DNA from 2 places in the Modestobacter sp. VKM Ac-2983 genome. Region 2 is predicted to be linked to the other one. Evidence: riboswitches for the same ligand, from Rfam matches in the RefSeq annotation. Region 2 holds a riboswitch; the other holds the start of a gene.
What was found. Region 2 has a riboswitch for cyclic di-AMP ahead of O2W18_RS10360 (hypothetical protein). Riboswitches for the same ligand answer to the same signal wherever they lie in the genome.

Region 1 (7,229 bases), on a different contig from region 2:
CCTCGGAGACCCCGAAGATCCTGGGCGCGCACATGCTCGAGGTGTGCCCGACGATCGCCGGGGACAAGCCGCGGCTGGAGGTGCACCCGCTCGGCATCGGCGGCCGCGAGGACCCGGCCCGGCTGGTGTTCACCGCAGCCCCCGCCGCCGGCATCACGCTGGGCTGGTGCGACCTGGGCGACCGGTTCCGCTGGGTGGCCAACGAGATCGACGTCGTCGACCCGTCCGAGCCGCTGCCGAACCTGCCGGTCGCCCGGGCGGTCTGGGAACCCCGGCCGGACTTCGAGACGGCGACCGAGGGCTGGCTGACGGCCGGCGGGCCGCACCACACGGTGCTGTCGACCCAGCTGGGAGCCGAGGAGCTGACCGACCTGGCCGAGGTCTTCGACACCGAGCTGGTGCTCATCGACGCCGACACCACCCGGCGCAGCCTGGCCAAGGAGCTGCGCTGGAGCGCCGCCTACCACCGGCTCAACCAGCGCCTCTGAACGCCTGACGCGCGACGCCCCGCCCGGTTCTGCGGGCGGGGCGTCGTCGTCTCACCCGTAGTTCCGGGCGACGCCGTCGAGCAGCGCGGTGAACGCCTCGGCGGCGGTGACCTCGCCGTCCTGGTCGGCCGTGGCGTCGAGCACCCAGGTGCCCTTGCCGCGGGCGTCGGGGACGGCCAGCTGGAACGACGCCTGGTCGACCGAGCTGCACCGGATCAGCACGCCGCCGTCGACCACGTCGGCCCGGGGGCAGGGGGTCGGATCGCCCTGGGGCACCCAGTCGAACGCATCGCGGGCGACGTCGGCGGGCGTCGTCCCGTCGCCCAGGAAGCCCACGCGCACCGTGAACGGGTAGTCGATGGTGTCGTACAGCAGCGGTACTGGCGCCCAGGTGCACGCGCCGGGCAGCGTGCCGGTCCAGTAGCTCATCCGGGACCCCAGAGCAGCGGAGAGGCCGTCGGACAGCACCGGACAGGTGGAGAGGTCGTCCGCGGTGTCCCGGCCCGGGTACGGCTTGGGCTCCGGCAGCCACCGGTCCCACTCGGTGGGCGAGGGGAACGCCAGGGACGGCGGCAGGGCGTCGACCACCCGGTCCAGGTCGGCCTGCGCCTCGGCGGTCAGCCGTGCCTTCTCCGCCGCGGACACCGCCGGGATCGGTTCCTTGCCGTAGGCCTCGGTCGCACCGCCGGTGACCGGGCTGTCGTCGGGCACCGGTGTCCCGGACGGCGTGGATTCTCCGGGCGGCGGCGGCGTCGGTGCCGTGGCCGGCGCCGACGACGTGACCGTCGGCCGCGCGGTGCCCCCGGGGAGCGGTGCGGAGGACGGTGGGCCGACGGCGACCACGCCTCCGACGGCCACCGCGGCCACGCCGACGGCGACCGCCGTCAACGTCCGCCGGGTCCGGCGCCGGTGGCGCCAGCGGGCCACCGCGTCGGCGGCATCGCCGCCTCCGCCGGCGGTCAGCTCGTCGGCCAGACCGTGCAGCCGGCCCGCGAGGTCGCGCTCGTGGGGGTTCACGCGTGCCTCCGGGTGGTCCGTGCCGGGTCGGGGGACGGTTCGGGGGAGGGGTGGAAGGACGGCCCGGGGGAACGGTCCAGGACGGTGCGCAGCACGGCGAGGCCGCGGGAGACGTGCTTGCCTACCGTGCTCACCGAGCAGCCCATCAGGCGTGCGGTGTCGGCCTCGCTGAGGTCGTCGAGGTGGCGCAGCACCACCGCGGTGCGCACCCGCGGGCTCAGCTCGCGCAGCGCGGTGCGCAGCTCGTCGGCCTCGGCGTGCAGCGCCTGCAGGTCCACCCGGTCCGGGGAGTCGGGGAACCACTCGACCACCTGTTCGGTGTTGCTGAGCCGGCGCAGCCAGCTCAGGTGGCCGTTGACCAGCATCTTGCGCACGTAGGCGACGGGGTCGTCGGCGCGGCGGACCGTGCTCCACCGGCCGTACGCGCGGGCCAGCGCGGTCTGCAGCAGGTCCTCGCCGCGGCCGCGGTCACCGGTCAGCAGCACGGCGGTGCGCAGCAGCCGTGGGCCGTGCGCACCGACGAAGTCGGTGAACTCCTCGTCCTGCTCCTTCGCCACCGCATCCCTTCCGCTGGTCCCACTGAGGAGACGCATCGGCAGTCCGGCTGGCCCCCAGGTCCCCCGGTCACGATCCGGTAACGGCTCAGCGGGCGCGGTGAGTGGGCCTCTGGCAGGGGCCGGAGGATCTCGTCCGGAACGGACGACGCCCCGGCCGGTTGCCCGGCCGGGGCGTCGTCGTGCCGATGGTCCGGTCGGCCCGGATCACCGGTGCGGGCCGGTCAGCGCGTGACCGCGCCGACCGACCCGTCGCGCTCGTGGATCAGTACCAGTTGTTGGCCTGGGAGTGCGCCCACGCGGCGCACGGGGTGCCGTAGCGGTCGCTGATGTAACCCAGACCCCAGGTGATCTGGGTCGCCGGGTTGGTGCGCCAGTCCGGGCCGGCCGAGGCCATCTTCGAGCCGGGCAGCGCCTGCGGGATGCCGTAGGCGCTGGAGTTCGGGTTGTCGGCCGTGGGGTTCCAGTTGCTCTCCTTGGTCCACAGGCTGTCCAGGCAGGTGAACTCGCCGGCCCCCCAGCCGCGCTCGGCCACCATGGTCCGGCCGATGCTGCGGGGGTCACCGGTGGCGGTCCGGTCGGCGCTGCGGCTGGCGGCCTGCTGGGCCGGCCGGCTGGGCGCCGGGGCCGCGGGTGCTGCCCCGCCGCCGAGGGTGAGGGCCTGCCCGACGCGGAGCACGTTCGGGTTGCCGCCGATGGTGTCGCGATTGGCGGCGTAGATGCTCTGCCAGGTGGTGCCGTGCGCCGCGGCGATCTTGCTCAGCGTGTCGCCGGCGCGGACGACGTAGCTGCCGGAGGCCGCTGCCGGTGCGGCCGCCGGTGCAGCCGCGGGGGCCGAGCCGCCGCCGATGGAGAGCACCTGGCCGACGCGCAGCACGTTCGGGTTGCCGCCGATGGTGCCCTGGTTGGCCGCGTAGACGGTCTGCCAGGTCGTGCCGTGGCTGCTGGCCAGCTTGCTGAGGGTGTCCCCGGGGCTGACGGTGTGGCTGCCGGTGTGGGCCTGGGCGGGCGCGATGACCCCGAAGGACATCGCTGCAGCTGCCGCGACGACCATGGCCGGGCGCGCCGCGGAAGCGAAGGCGGATCGCCCGGAGGAGCGGTCGCGCCGTGCCGTGAAGCGATTGAGCATGGGTGTGTGTGCCTCTCGCCGCCTGCGGAGTTAGCTGTCGGGTTCGGGCGAGAGCTGCCCGGCCGCGTGCTGCGGCTTCACCCCAAGGCCCGGAGGCCTGGTCTTGCGAGGTGGGTCCCCCGCGCCTGCCCGTGGTCTCGTGACGTCCGGGCCGACGGTGGGCAGGTTCGGCGGTGTCGTCGTCCGGAGCCCGCCGTGTGGCGGACGGACCAACGGTAGGCAGGCCGTCGGCCGGCGGAGCCGGTCGGCGGTGAGCTTTCCCGGGCTCCCCGACGCGGTCAGCACGAGCTGTGACGGATCATGGACGCGCCGTGGACTGGTGCCCCCGGGTCGTTTCCCGACGCAACGGCATGTGGTCCGCTGCACCGGGGCCGGGGCTGGGGGCTCAGCGGCCGGTGAGCACGACCGGCAGGTCCTGGAGCCCGCGGATGACGAACTCCGGGCGGCGTCGGGCCGGGCGGGCCAGCTCCAGCCGGGAGGTGCGGCTCAGCAGCGCACCGAAGGAGGCCTGCAGCTCGACCCGCGCCAGCGGGGCGCCGATGCAGAAGTGCACCCCCGCGCCGAAGGAGATGTGCGGGTTGTCGGTGCGCCCCACGTCGAGGGTGTCGGGGTCGGTGAAGACGGCCGGGTCCCGGTTCGCGCTGCCCAGCAGGGCGGCGACCTTCTGCCCCTGGGCGACGGTCACCCCGCCGATCTCGACGTCGGAGGTGGCGGTGCGCTCGAACAGCTGCAGCGGCGAGTCGAAGCGCATCAGCTCCTCGATCGCCGTCGGGAGCAGGTCCGGGTCCGCGCGCAGCCGATCCAGCTGGTCCGGGTGCTCCAGCAGCGCCAGCAGGCCGTTGCCGCTCACGTTGACCGTCGCCTCGTGCCCGGCGTTGAGCAGCAGGATGCAGGTGGTGACCAGCTCGTCCTCGGTGAGCCGGTCGCCCTCGGAGTCGCGCACCGTGACCAGGTGGGTGAGCAGGTCCTCCCCCGGGGCGGTCCGCCGCTCGGCGGCCAGCTCGCGGAGGTAGGCGACGAACTCGGCGGCGGCCCGCTCGGCGTCGGCCTCGACCTCCGTCGTCCGGCCGTACTCGTACATCTTGACGATGGCGTTCGACCACGGGCGCAGCAGCGGCCGGTCGGCTGCCGGCACGCCCAGCAGCTCGGCGATGACGGCGACCGGCAGCTCCTCCGCCATCCCGGACAGCACGTCGACGCCGGTGTCCCCGGCGGAGCGCTCGACGAGGGAGTCGACGAGGGAGTCGGCCAGCTCCTGCACCCAGGGTCGCAGCCGCTCGACGTGTCCGCGGGCGAACGCGGCGCTGATCAGCCGGCGCAGCCGGGTGTGGGTGGGCGGCTCCATCTCCAGGATCGCGTTGCGGTGGATCAGGTTGAAGCTCTCGAACCGCTCCGCCGGCGCCTTGTCCGACCAGATCCGGCCCAGCCGCCGGTCCCGCAGGACGGCGTTGGCCTCGGCGTGGCCGAGGGCCAGCCACATGCCCTGCTGCTCGTTCCACTGCACCGGCGCCGCGGCGCGGGCCACGGCGAAGGCCGGGTAGGGGTCGGCGACCAGAACGGGGTCGGTCAGGTCGAGCGGAGCAGGGGCCGGCGTCACCGGCAGCAGCGTACTGAGGGGAGCGGCGCGGCACGGCAGTGCGGGCGGCCCCCTCGCAGGGTCCCGCCGCGAGCGTGCGAGGGGCGGGGGGCGAGGGGGTCCTTTGACTACCCTCGCATGCATGGCCCGCACTACGACCCGCCGTCCCGCCGCCCCGGCTGCGACAGCCGGTGAGACCAACCCGAAGGCGCCCTGCCCCTGCGGCTCCGGCCGCCGCTACAAGCACTGCCACGGCTCCGGCTACGGCCAGCCGGTGCTCCGCCCGTTCGAGGGCCTGCCCGGCGAGGTCGACTGGGTGGCGCTGCGCGAGCTCGTGCCGGCCGCCACCGCGAAGCTGACCACCACGGACGGCCGGTCGGTCACGCTGGCCAGCGTCCTGCCCGGCGGCACCCCCGCCCTGGTGCGCGCCAACGGGGAGATCCTGCTCGGCGTCCAGCTGCAGACCTCCTCCGACGACGTCAGCCGCGACCTCGGCACCGCGCTCGCCGCCGCGCTCGAGGCCCCGGCCGGCGCTCCCGTCGACCCGGGCCCGATCGGTGCCGCCGGCTCGGCCGGGCCGCGGCTGCAGGAGCTGCTGGACCTCTCGGCGCCGTTCGAGGTCACCGTGCACGACGACTTCGGCTTCTGGCTCGAGGGCGCCGACGTCGACGCGACCGCCCGGGCCAGCCTGCAGCAGGCCAACGAGATGGTGATGCCCACGGTGCGGCTGGCCGGCCTGGAGGCCGCGTACTGGTGCCGGCCGACCACCGAGCGCGGGCACGTGCGCTGGGTGCGCCCCGAGCCGGAGGAGGCGCTGCTGGACGCCCTCGCCCGGCTCGGCGCGGCCGAGCAGCTCAGTCTGGGGGACGGCACCCGCTACGCCGGTGCCTTCCGTGCGCTGGGCCTCGCCGTCCCGGTGTGGGACGTGCCGGGTGAGGTGCCGGGCGCCGAGTGGGCAGGTCCCTCAGCGGAGCTGCACTCCCGGCTGGAGGCCGCGCTGGCGGTCACCGAGCCGCTGAACGCCGACGAGCGTCGGGCCCGCGCCGGGCTGCTGTCCCGTCAGGTCACCCTGCGCTGAGCCGAGGGCCCGTCCCCCTCGCCGACTGCGGCGAGGGGGACGGGCCAGGCCTACCGTGGGGGCCGCACAGCGGAGTTGAGAGAGGACTGACGTGGGCCACGAGCACGGCGGCATGGGCGGGATGCACGTCCCGGAGCTGCCGCCGACGACCGGGCGGGTGCTGGGCCTGGACCTGGCCGCCGCCTCGCCGGTGGCCTGGCTGGCCGTGCTGCTGGCCGTCGGCTACCTGGTCGGGCTGTGGCGGCTGCACCGGCGGGGGGTGCGCTGGGCGCCGACCCGCACCGTGGCCTGGCTGATCGGCTGCGCCAGCCTCTTCCACGTCACCGCCAGTGGCCTGCAGAGCTACGGCATGGCGCTCTTCAGCCTGCACATGGTGCAGCACATGGTGCTGAGCATGATCACGCCGCTGCTCCTGCTGCTCGGCGCCCCGGTCACCCTGATGCTGCGCGCCCTGCCCGCGGCGCAGGGACCCGCGGGGGTGCCGCGGCGCGCGCTGCTCGGCGCCCTGCACAGCCGGCTGGGCCAGCTGGTCGCCTCGCCGTTCTTCACCGTGCCGCTGTTCATCGCCAGCCTCTACGGCGTCTACTTCACCCCGCTGTTCGACGACCTCATGTCGACGACGGTCGGGCACACGTTCATGCTGCTGCACTTCCTGGTCACCGGGCTGCTGTTCTTCGGCCCGATCATGGCCATCGACCCGTGGCCCCGGCGCTCCGGGCACGGCGCCCGGATGCTCGAGCTGCTGCTGCCCGCCCCGTTCCACGCCTTCTTCGGCGTGATCGTGATGATGAGCAGCTCCGTGCTGCTGACGAGCTACGCCACCCCGCCGGAGTCCTGGGGCATCGACCCGCTCTACGACCAGGGGGCGGCCGGCGGCATCGCCTGGTCGTTCGGTGAGTTCCCCACCGTGCTGGTGCTGGCGGTGGTCTTCTTCCAGTGGACCCGCTCGGAGGAACGGTCCAACCGGGCCGCCGACCGGACCCGGGACCGGGCGATCGCCCGCGGCGAGAGCGGCGAGGACCCCGAGCTGACCGCGTACAACGAGCGCCTGCGCCGGCTGGCGGCCCAGCACCCCTGACCGGTGGGGCGGACGTCGGGACCTCGGCCCCGGGAGGGGCGGTGCGCTAGGAGGGACGGCGGCTGCGGGGGTGGTCGGCGGCGACCAGCGCCTCGACCAGGTCGGCCCGGGCCCGGGCCACGCGCGAGCGGATCGTGCCGATCGGGCAGCCCGCCACCTCGGCGGCCTCGGCGTAGGGCAACCCGATCAGCTGGGTGAGCACGAAGGCCTCCCGGCGCTCGGGCTCCAGTCGGTCCAGCACATCCTGCGCGGCGACCGACCCGCCCACCTCGTCCTCCGGCACGTCGCGGACCAGGTCGGCCAGGTCGG
Region 2 (7,229 bases):
GGGAGCTGCCCGAGCTGGCCGTCGCCTGGCAGGCCGACGACGCCCCGGATCCCCGGCTGCTCGCGCTCAACGAGCCGCTGGCCGCCGAACTCGGCCTCGACCCGGCCGCGCTGCGGACCGCCGAGGGGCTGCGCCTGCTGGTCGGCACCGCCGTCCCGGCCGGGGCGAACCCCGTGGCTCAGGCCTACGCCGGGCACCAGTTCGGCGGCTTCGTCCCGCGGCTGGGCGACGGCCGGGCGCTGCTGCTCGGGGAGCTGACCGACGTGGCGGGCCGGCTGCGCGACCTGCACCTCAAGGGCTCCGGGCGCACCCCCTTCGCCCGCGGCGGCGACGGGCTGGCCGCGGTCGGCCCGATGCTGCGCGAGTACGTGATCAGCGAGGCGATGCACGCCCTCGGCATCCCCACCACGCGCTCACTGGCCGTGGTCGCCACCGGGCGTTCGGTGCGCCGGGAGACGCTGCTGCCCGGCGCCGTCCTGGCCCGGGTGGCGAGCAGCCATCTGCGGGTGGGCAGCTTCCAGTACGCCCGGGCCACCGGGGACGCCGAGCTGCTGCGCCGGCTCGCCGACCACGCGATCAGCCGGCACCACCCGGACGCCGCGCAGGCCGAGAACCCGCACCTCGCGCTCTTCGCCGCGGTGGTCACTGCCCAGGCCGAGCTGGTGGCCCGGTGGATGCAGGTCGGATTCGTGCACGGCGTGATGAACACCGACAACGTGACCATCTCCGGCGAGACGATCGACTACGGGCCGTGCGCTTTCCTCGAGGCGCACAACCCGGCCACGGTGTACAGCTCGATCGACACCGGCGGGCGCTACGCCTACGGCAACCAGCCGATCGTCGCCGAGTGGGACCTCGCCCGGCTCGCCGAGGCGCTGCTCCCGCTGTTCGCCGAGGACCAGGAGCGCGCGATCGAGCTGGCGGTGGCGGCGCTGGGCGAGTTCCGGCCGCAGTACGACGCGGCCTGGTCGGCCGGGATGCGGGCCAAGCTGGGCCTGCCCGACGGGCTGGACGACGCGGTGGCCGCGCCGCTGGTCGAGGAGTTCCTGACCCTGCTGCAGGCCGGCCACGTCGACCACACGTCCGCGTTCCGGCTGCTCGGCGCCGCCGCCCGCGGCGACGTCGACCCGGTTCGCAACCTCTTCCTGGACCTGGCCTCGTTCGACGCGTGGTCGGAGCGCTGGCGCGCACTGGCCCCGGACGCCGACGCCATGGACCGGGTCAACCCGCTCTACATCCCGCGGAACCACCTCGTCGAGGAGGCGCTCACCGCGGCGACCGCGGGCGACCTGGCACCGCTGGGCCCCCTGCTGGAGGCCGTGACCCACCCCTACACCGAGCGGCCGGGCCTGGAGCGGTACGCCACCCCCGCCCCCGCCGACTTCGGCGCCACCTACCAGACCTTCTGCGGCACCTGACCCAGCACCACCAAAATGGCCATTTTGGTGGTGCTGGGTCAGGGGTCGGTGGTCAGGCGGGCCAGTTCGACGACGGCGGCGACCAGCTGGTCGCCATCCAGCAGGACGGCGTCGTTGTGGTCGGCGCCGGGCACCTCGACCGTGCGGTGCAGCTGCCCGGCGGCACGGGCCACCTCCCGGCTCTGCTCCGGCGGCACGATCGAGTCGGCGGTGCCCAGGACGACGGTGGTGGGCACCTCGACCCGGGAGACCAGCTCGGCCACCGGGTAGCGGTCCCGCAGCAGCAGCCGGACCGGCAGGAACGGGTAGTGCTCGCTGCCTACGGCGGCCAGGTCGACGAACGGCGAGCGCAGCACCAGCCCGGCCGGCGGGTGCGCGACGGCCAGCTCGGTGACGACGCCGGCGCCCAGGCTCTCCCCGTAGTACAGGAGCCGCTCGGCCGGGACCCCGCCGTCGGTCAGCAGCCAGTCGCGCGCCGCGCGGACGTCCAGCGCCAGACCAGCCTCGCTCGGGCTGCCCGGGTTGCCGCCGTACCCGCGGTAGTCGAACAGCAACACCCCCAGCCCCGCGTCCGACAGTGCCCGGGCCAGCGGGGCCCGCACCCCGCGGTGACCGCCGTTGCCGTTGGCCACGAGCACGGTCGGGGCGTCAGCCGTCGGGCCGGGCACGAACCAGGCGCCGAGGGTCAGGCCGTCGGCGGTGGCCAACTCGACGTCCCGGCCACCGGGGAGGACGTCAGCGGCGGCCGGCACCGGGCCGGCGTCGGGCAGGTACACCAGCCGGCGTTGGAACGTCCACAGCAGACCGACCACCACGACCAGCACGATGGCACCGATCAGCGCGGCCCGGAGCACCGACCGCAGCACCACCCCATGGTGGCGCGCTGCCGGCGGCCGGGCCAGCGCCGTCTAGCGGTAGTTGACGTGCGGGTGGTCGAAGTGGTTCGCCGTCACGCTGCCCCGGTCCTCCATCTGCTTCCAGGAGCCGCCGGGCGAGGAGAGCATCCGCTGCTCCCAGATGATGTAGTCGACGCCGAGCTCGGCCCAGTTGGCCACGTGGTACGCGACGATCGCATCACCGAGGGCGGCGTTGGACATGACCATGTAGTCCACCGCCAGCCCCGACGGGTGACCGTGCGGGTCGGCAGCGCTGGGCCGCGTCCCGCCCAGGGTGATCGAGCCGGCGCCGGGCACGTTGCTGACCACGGCGTTCGCGGCGGCCTGCGCCTGCGGCTTGATCGGTCCGGCGGAGTTGCTGATCTTCGCGGTCGCGGTCACCGCGGTGCCGGAGCTGGAGGGCGCCGCGGCGGAGGGCTTGGCCGCGGTCCCGGCCCGTGCCGGAGCTGGGGCGGCTGACTGCGCCTCGGCCTCAGCAGCGGCGGCCTCGGCGGCGACCCGAGCGGCCTCGGCCTCAGCGGCGGCCGCGGCCTCGGCGGCGAGGCGCGCTGCCTCCGCCTCCGCTGCCTGCTGGTCGAGCACGGCCTGGTCGGCCGCGGCCTGGGCCTGCTGGGCGGCGGTCTGCTCGGCCTCCCGGGTGGCCCGGCTGGCTGCCAGCTCCTCGAGCGGCCGGAGGTCCTCGGTCCCGTCGACGGCGCCGGACTCGGCGGCCAGCCCCAGCTGCGCGGCGACGCTCACCGGCTCCGAGGCCACGGGGTCGGCCTGGGCCGCCGGACCGGCGCCCACGACCACGTTGACCAGGACGGCACCGGCCGCCGCGACGGCGAGGTAGAGCCCGGGCCGACGGACGCCGGCCGGCGGACGTCGGCGGCTGGTGGAGCTGGAGGTGGTGGTGCGGGCGCGCATGGGCAGGAGTGCTCCGTACAGGTGTCTTCCGATGGCCGCCTACCAGGTCAGCTGACGGGTTCGGGCGGGAAGCAGCCCTACCCGGCCCGGACTTCTCGTCCGGGCGCGGGATTCACCCCAGTGGTGCGGTGGGTCCCCGGCTCGCCCCGGAGGGCGACTCGGCGGCGTCCGGTCGGGCTCCCCGGGTGGGGACGTGGCGACCGACTGGACCCGGCAAACCTAACGGCGTCATCGAATCGTGACAATCCGTCGCCCGCATTTCATGGGGTGACGGTGGTCGCGTCACTCTCCGGACACACCCGTCCCATCCGTCACCACCGCCGGTGTCCGGTCAGCGCACCGACAGCTCGACGACGGACCGGCTCCCGCCCCCGGCCGCGGTGGCCGCCCAGGCCTCCGCGACCCGCGCCAGCGGGAGGACGGCGTGCTCCACCCGGAGCTGCCCGGCCGCGGCGTGCCGCAGCACCGAGGTCAGCGCGGCGGCCCGCTGCTCGCCGGTGAGCGCGTTGTTGGTGTAGCCGAGCACGTCGATGCTCCGGCTGCGGAGCACGGCGGAGGAGAACTCGGCGGCGTCCCCGGCCGCGCCACCCAGGTTGACCAGCCGCCCACCGGGCGCCAGCACCGAGCACGCCGCCGCGGCCACGGCGCCGAACACCGGGTCGACGACGAGGTCGACGTCCGAGCCGACCGTCTGCCGGATCCGGGCAGCCAGGTCGCCGCCGTCCCCGGTGAGGACGACGTCCTCGGCGCCGGCCCGGCGGGCACGGTCCGCCGCGGACGGCGACCGGCAGACCCCGACCACCCGCCCGGCCCCCAGCGCCCGGGCGGCCCCCAGCGCGGCCTGGCCGACCGCACCCCCGGCACCGAGCACCAGCACCCGCTCCCCCGGCTGCAACCGGCCGCGCCAGGTCAACGCCATCCAGCCGGCGACCGCGGACAGGCCCAGCGCTGCCACGACCGGGTCGGGCAGGTCCCCGGCGAGCGGGACGACGTCGGCGTCGGGCACGGCGCAGAGCTCGCCCAGGCTGCCGTCGCCCGGGCTCATGCCCGCGGAGGTGGCGAACCAGACCCGGGTGCCGGGCGCCAGCACGGCCGACGACACCACGACCCCCACCCCCTGCACGCCGGGCACGTACGGCACGGCCGGGCGGCCGAAGTACGACGTCCCGGAGGCGCAGAGCAGGTCCAGCGGCACGACCGGGGCGGCGGTCACCCGGACCAGGGTCCGGCCCTCGCCGGGCACCGGGTCCGGGTGCTCCGCGAGGGCCGGTGGCTCGCCCGGCTGGGTCAGGACGGCGGCGCGCACCGGCTCAGGTCGCGATGTCGGGGTAGGGCATGGAGATGTGCTCCATCGCCTTGCCGTAGGCGCGCTGGTACTCCATCGGCCCGTGGTCGCGCTCGAACAGCGCGATGAACAGGGTGAGCGTCAGGAACGGGTGCGCGCCCATCTCGAAGAGGGCCACGTGGTCGTGCTCGGCCAGCGCCCGCCGCTCCCCGTCGGTGAAGGCCAGCCAGGTGGTCTTCTCCGCCGGGATGCAGTTCAGGACGGTGTTGGCCATCTCGGCCTCCCACCAGGTGACCGTGCCGGCCGGGTCCTCCCGGTAGCGCTCGGTCAGCTCCGGGTCCCGGTCCACGGTGTAGAGGAACTTGTCCAGCAGGTACTTGCTCATGCCGACACCCCGCCCGTGCTCGGGACCCCGTTGGGGTACCAGGTGAAGTACGCCTCCATGGTGTGGAACAGGTCCAGGGTGTCCACGTGGTCGGCCTTCGCGCCCTCCCCGGCCACGCCCATCATCAGCATGAAGTCCATGAACCCGTGGGTGGCGTTGCCCGGGTGGTGCAGGGACTCCAGGGAGACCTCGGCCAGGCAGCCCTCGATGTCCCCGCTGGCGATCCACTCGACGGCCTTGCGGTCGAACTCCGGGTCCGGCCCGTGCTCGCCGAACTGGCGCGGCCCGCCGAGTTCCAGGGACAGGTGCCCGGTGCCGATCACCGCCACCCGCTTGTCGCTCTCCCAGGACTCCACCATCTCCCGGATCGCCCGGCCCAGCTGGACGAAGCGCTTCGGCTGCGGCAGCGGCGGGGCGAAGATGTTGGTGTAGACCGGCACGATCGGCAGGTCGGCCTGCGGGCGCAGCGTGATGATCGGGCAGGTGATGCTGTGGTCGATCCGCAGCTCGTTGCTGAACGCCAGGTCGAAGTCCCGGTCCAGCCCGTCGCGCAGCAGGTGCGCGGCCAGGTCCTCCTCACCGCGCAGCGTCATCTTCGGCAGCCCGAACTCGCGCTCCTCGTTGTGGAAGTTCGCGTCGAAGAACGGTGCCTTCCCGATGAGGAACTGCGGCATGTTGTCCAGCCAGAGCTGGTGGAAGTGGTCGCTGCCGACCATCACCAGGACGTCGGGCTCGGCGCGGGTGAGCGTCTCGCGGAACGCCTCGATCTTCGCCACCCACTCGTCGGCGAACGGCGGCCGGTCAGCACCGGTGGCCGTGCTCGCCCGGTAGTAGAAGGGGTGGTGGGTGGACGCGATGACCGCGGCCAGTTCAGCCATGACTGTCTCCGTTGAGGTCAGGGACGTACGGGTCGGGGGCGACGGACCGGTTGTTGAGGTCCACGGACAGGAAGACGTCGTTGGCGACCGGGTGCCGCAGCTCCTCGGCCAGCTGCCCGATCAGCCCGGCGGTGCGGGCCAGCAGGGCGAAGCCGCGCAACAGCTCCAGCGGCAGGCCGAGGTCGGCCAGCGCGGCACCGCACACCCCGGCGCCGTTGAGCGGCAGCGTCTTGCCGAGCACCTGGGGGTGCACCCGGCCGATGGCGGCGAACAGCGACAGGTGCGGGCCGAACAGCCCCTCCTCGGTCGCGATCTCGAACAGCCGCGGGGTGCGCGGGTCGCCGTCCTTGTGCACGTGGTGGCCGAGTCCCGGCACGAAGCGCCGCGCCGCCCGCTGGGCGGTCACCGTCTCCAGGGCCAGGGCGTCCCAGCCGGCGTCGTCGGTCGGCAGCGCGCCGTCCACCCCGGTCAGCACGTCGTCCAGGAAGCGGCCGGAGTCCTCGGTGACGCCGAGGAACCGGGAGCCACCGCCGAGCAGGCCGGCGGCGAGCGCCCCCTGCACCGAGTCCGGTGCCGACAGGTAGGTGAGCCGGGTGACGATCGCAGTCGGGGTGAACCCGTGGTCGGCGAGCGCGGCCAGCACCGCCTCGAAGACCCGGGTCTCCCCCGGCGTCGGCCGCCGCTGGGTGGCCAGCCAGAAGGCCAGCTCCCCGAAGCCGACGGTGCCCATGACGTCGCGGGCCAGGTCGGTGCCCAGCAGCGTGATCGACTCGCGGCTGGAGGCGCCCAGCGCGGTCGGGTACTCGGGGGTGGTCACGCGTCCTCCTCGGTGGCCAGCCACCGTCGCAGCTCGGCACCGTGCTCGTCCAGGGCCGGCGGCGGCAGCCGGTAGTCGGCCGGCGTCTCGGAGAAGGTGATCGGGTGGCGGACCGAGGGGACGCCGGCCTCGCCCTCCCCCACGGTCACCACCGGGTCCAGGCCGATCGACTCGGCGAAGGCCACCCCCTGGTCGACGGTGTTGATCGGCCCGCAGGGCACGCCCGCGGCGATGATGTCGTCGAACCAGTCCCGCTTGGACCGGGTGCTGAGCCGCTCGACCAGCAGCGGGCGCAGCTGGTCCCGGTTGGCCGTGCGGTCCTCGTTGCGGGCGAACCGCGGGTCGTCGGCGAGCTCGGGCACGCCGAGCACCTCGACCAGCCTGCGGAACTGGCCGTTGTTGCCGGCGGTGATGATCAGGTCGCCGTCGGCGCACGGGAGCGGCTCGTAGGGGAACAGGCTCGGGTGGCTGTTGCCCATCCGGAACGGGACGACGCCACCGGCGACGACGGCGCTGGCGTGGTTGACCAGCCCGGACAGCGCGGAGGACAGCAGGTTGACCTCGACGTGCTGGCCGCGACCGGTCTCGTGCCGGACGTTCAGCGCCGAGAGCACGCCGATGGTGGCGTGCAGCCCGGCCATCAC

Region 1: linked by a shared signal. The riboswitch ahead of O2W18_RS00370 (LysM peptidoglycan-binding domain-containing protein) and the one ahead of O2W18_RS10360 (hypothetical protein) in region 2 are both predicted to bind cyclic di-AMP.

What each region holds. Positions count from the first base shown of each region.
Region 1 is NZ_JAPVBK010000001.1:73,837-81,065, forward strand. It holds gene araA (L-arabinose isomerase) at 1-488, shown strand, start outside; gene O2W18_RS00360 (hypothetical protein) at 540-1,505, opposite strand; gene O2W18_RS00365 (SigE family RNA polymerase sigma factor) at 1,502-2,062, opposite strand; gene O2W18_RS00370 (LysM peptidoglycan-binding domain-containing protein) at 2,325-3,089, opposite strand; cyclic di-AMP (ydaO/yuaA leader) riboswitch at 3,213-3,311, opposite strand; gene O2W18_RS00375 (cytochrome P450) at 3,574-4,785, opposite strand; gene O2W18_RS00380 (DUF5926 family protein) at 4,907-5,842, shown strand; gene O2W18_RS00385 (cytochrome c oxidase assembly protein) at 5,934-6,920, shown strand; gene O2W18_RS00390 (sigma-70 family RNA polymerase sigma factor) at 6,967-7,229, opposite strand, start outside.
Region 2 is NZ_JAPVBK010000002.1:828,125-835,353, reverse strand. It holds gene O2W18_RS10370 (protein adenylyltransferase SelO) at 1-1,418, shown strand, start outside; gene O2W18_RS10365 (alpha/beta hydrolase) at 1,457-2,284, opposite strand; gene O2W18_RS10360 (hypothetical protein) at 2,327-3,220, opposite strand; cyclic di-AMP (ydaO/yuaA leader) riboswitch at 3,242-3,394, opposite strand; gene O2W18_RS10355 (quinone oxidoreductase family protein) at 3,552-4,526, opposite strand; gene O2W18_RS10350 (hypothetical protein) at 4,531-4,890, opposite strand; gene O2W18_RS10345 (extradiol ring-cleavage dioxygenase) at 4,887-5,768, opposite strand; gene O2W18_RS10340 (citryl-CoA lyase) at 5,761-6,585, opposite strand; gene O2W18_RS10335 (CaiB/BaiF CoA transferase family protein) at 6,582-7,229, opposite strand, start outside.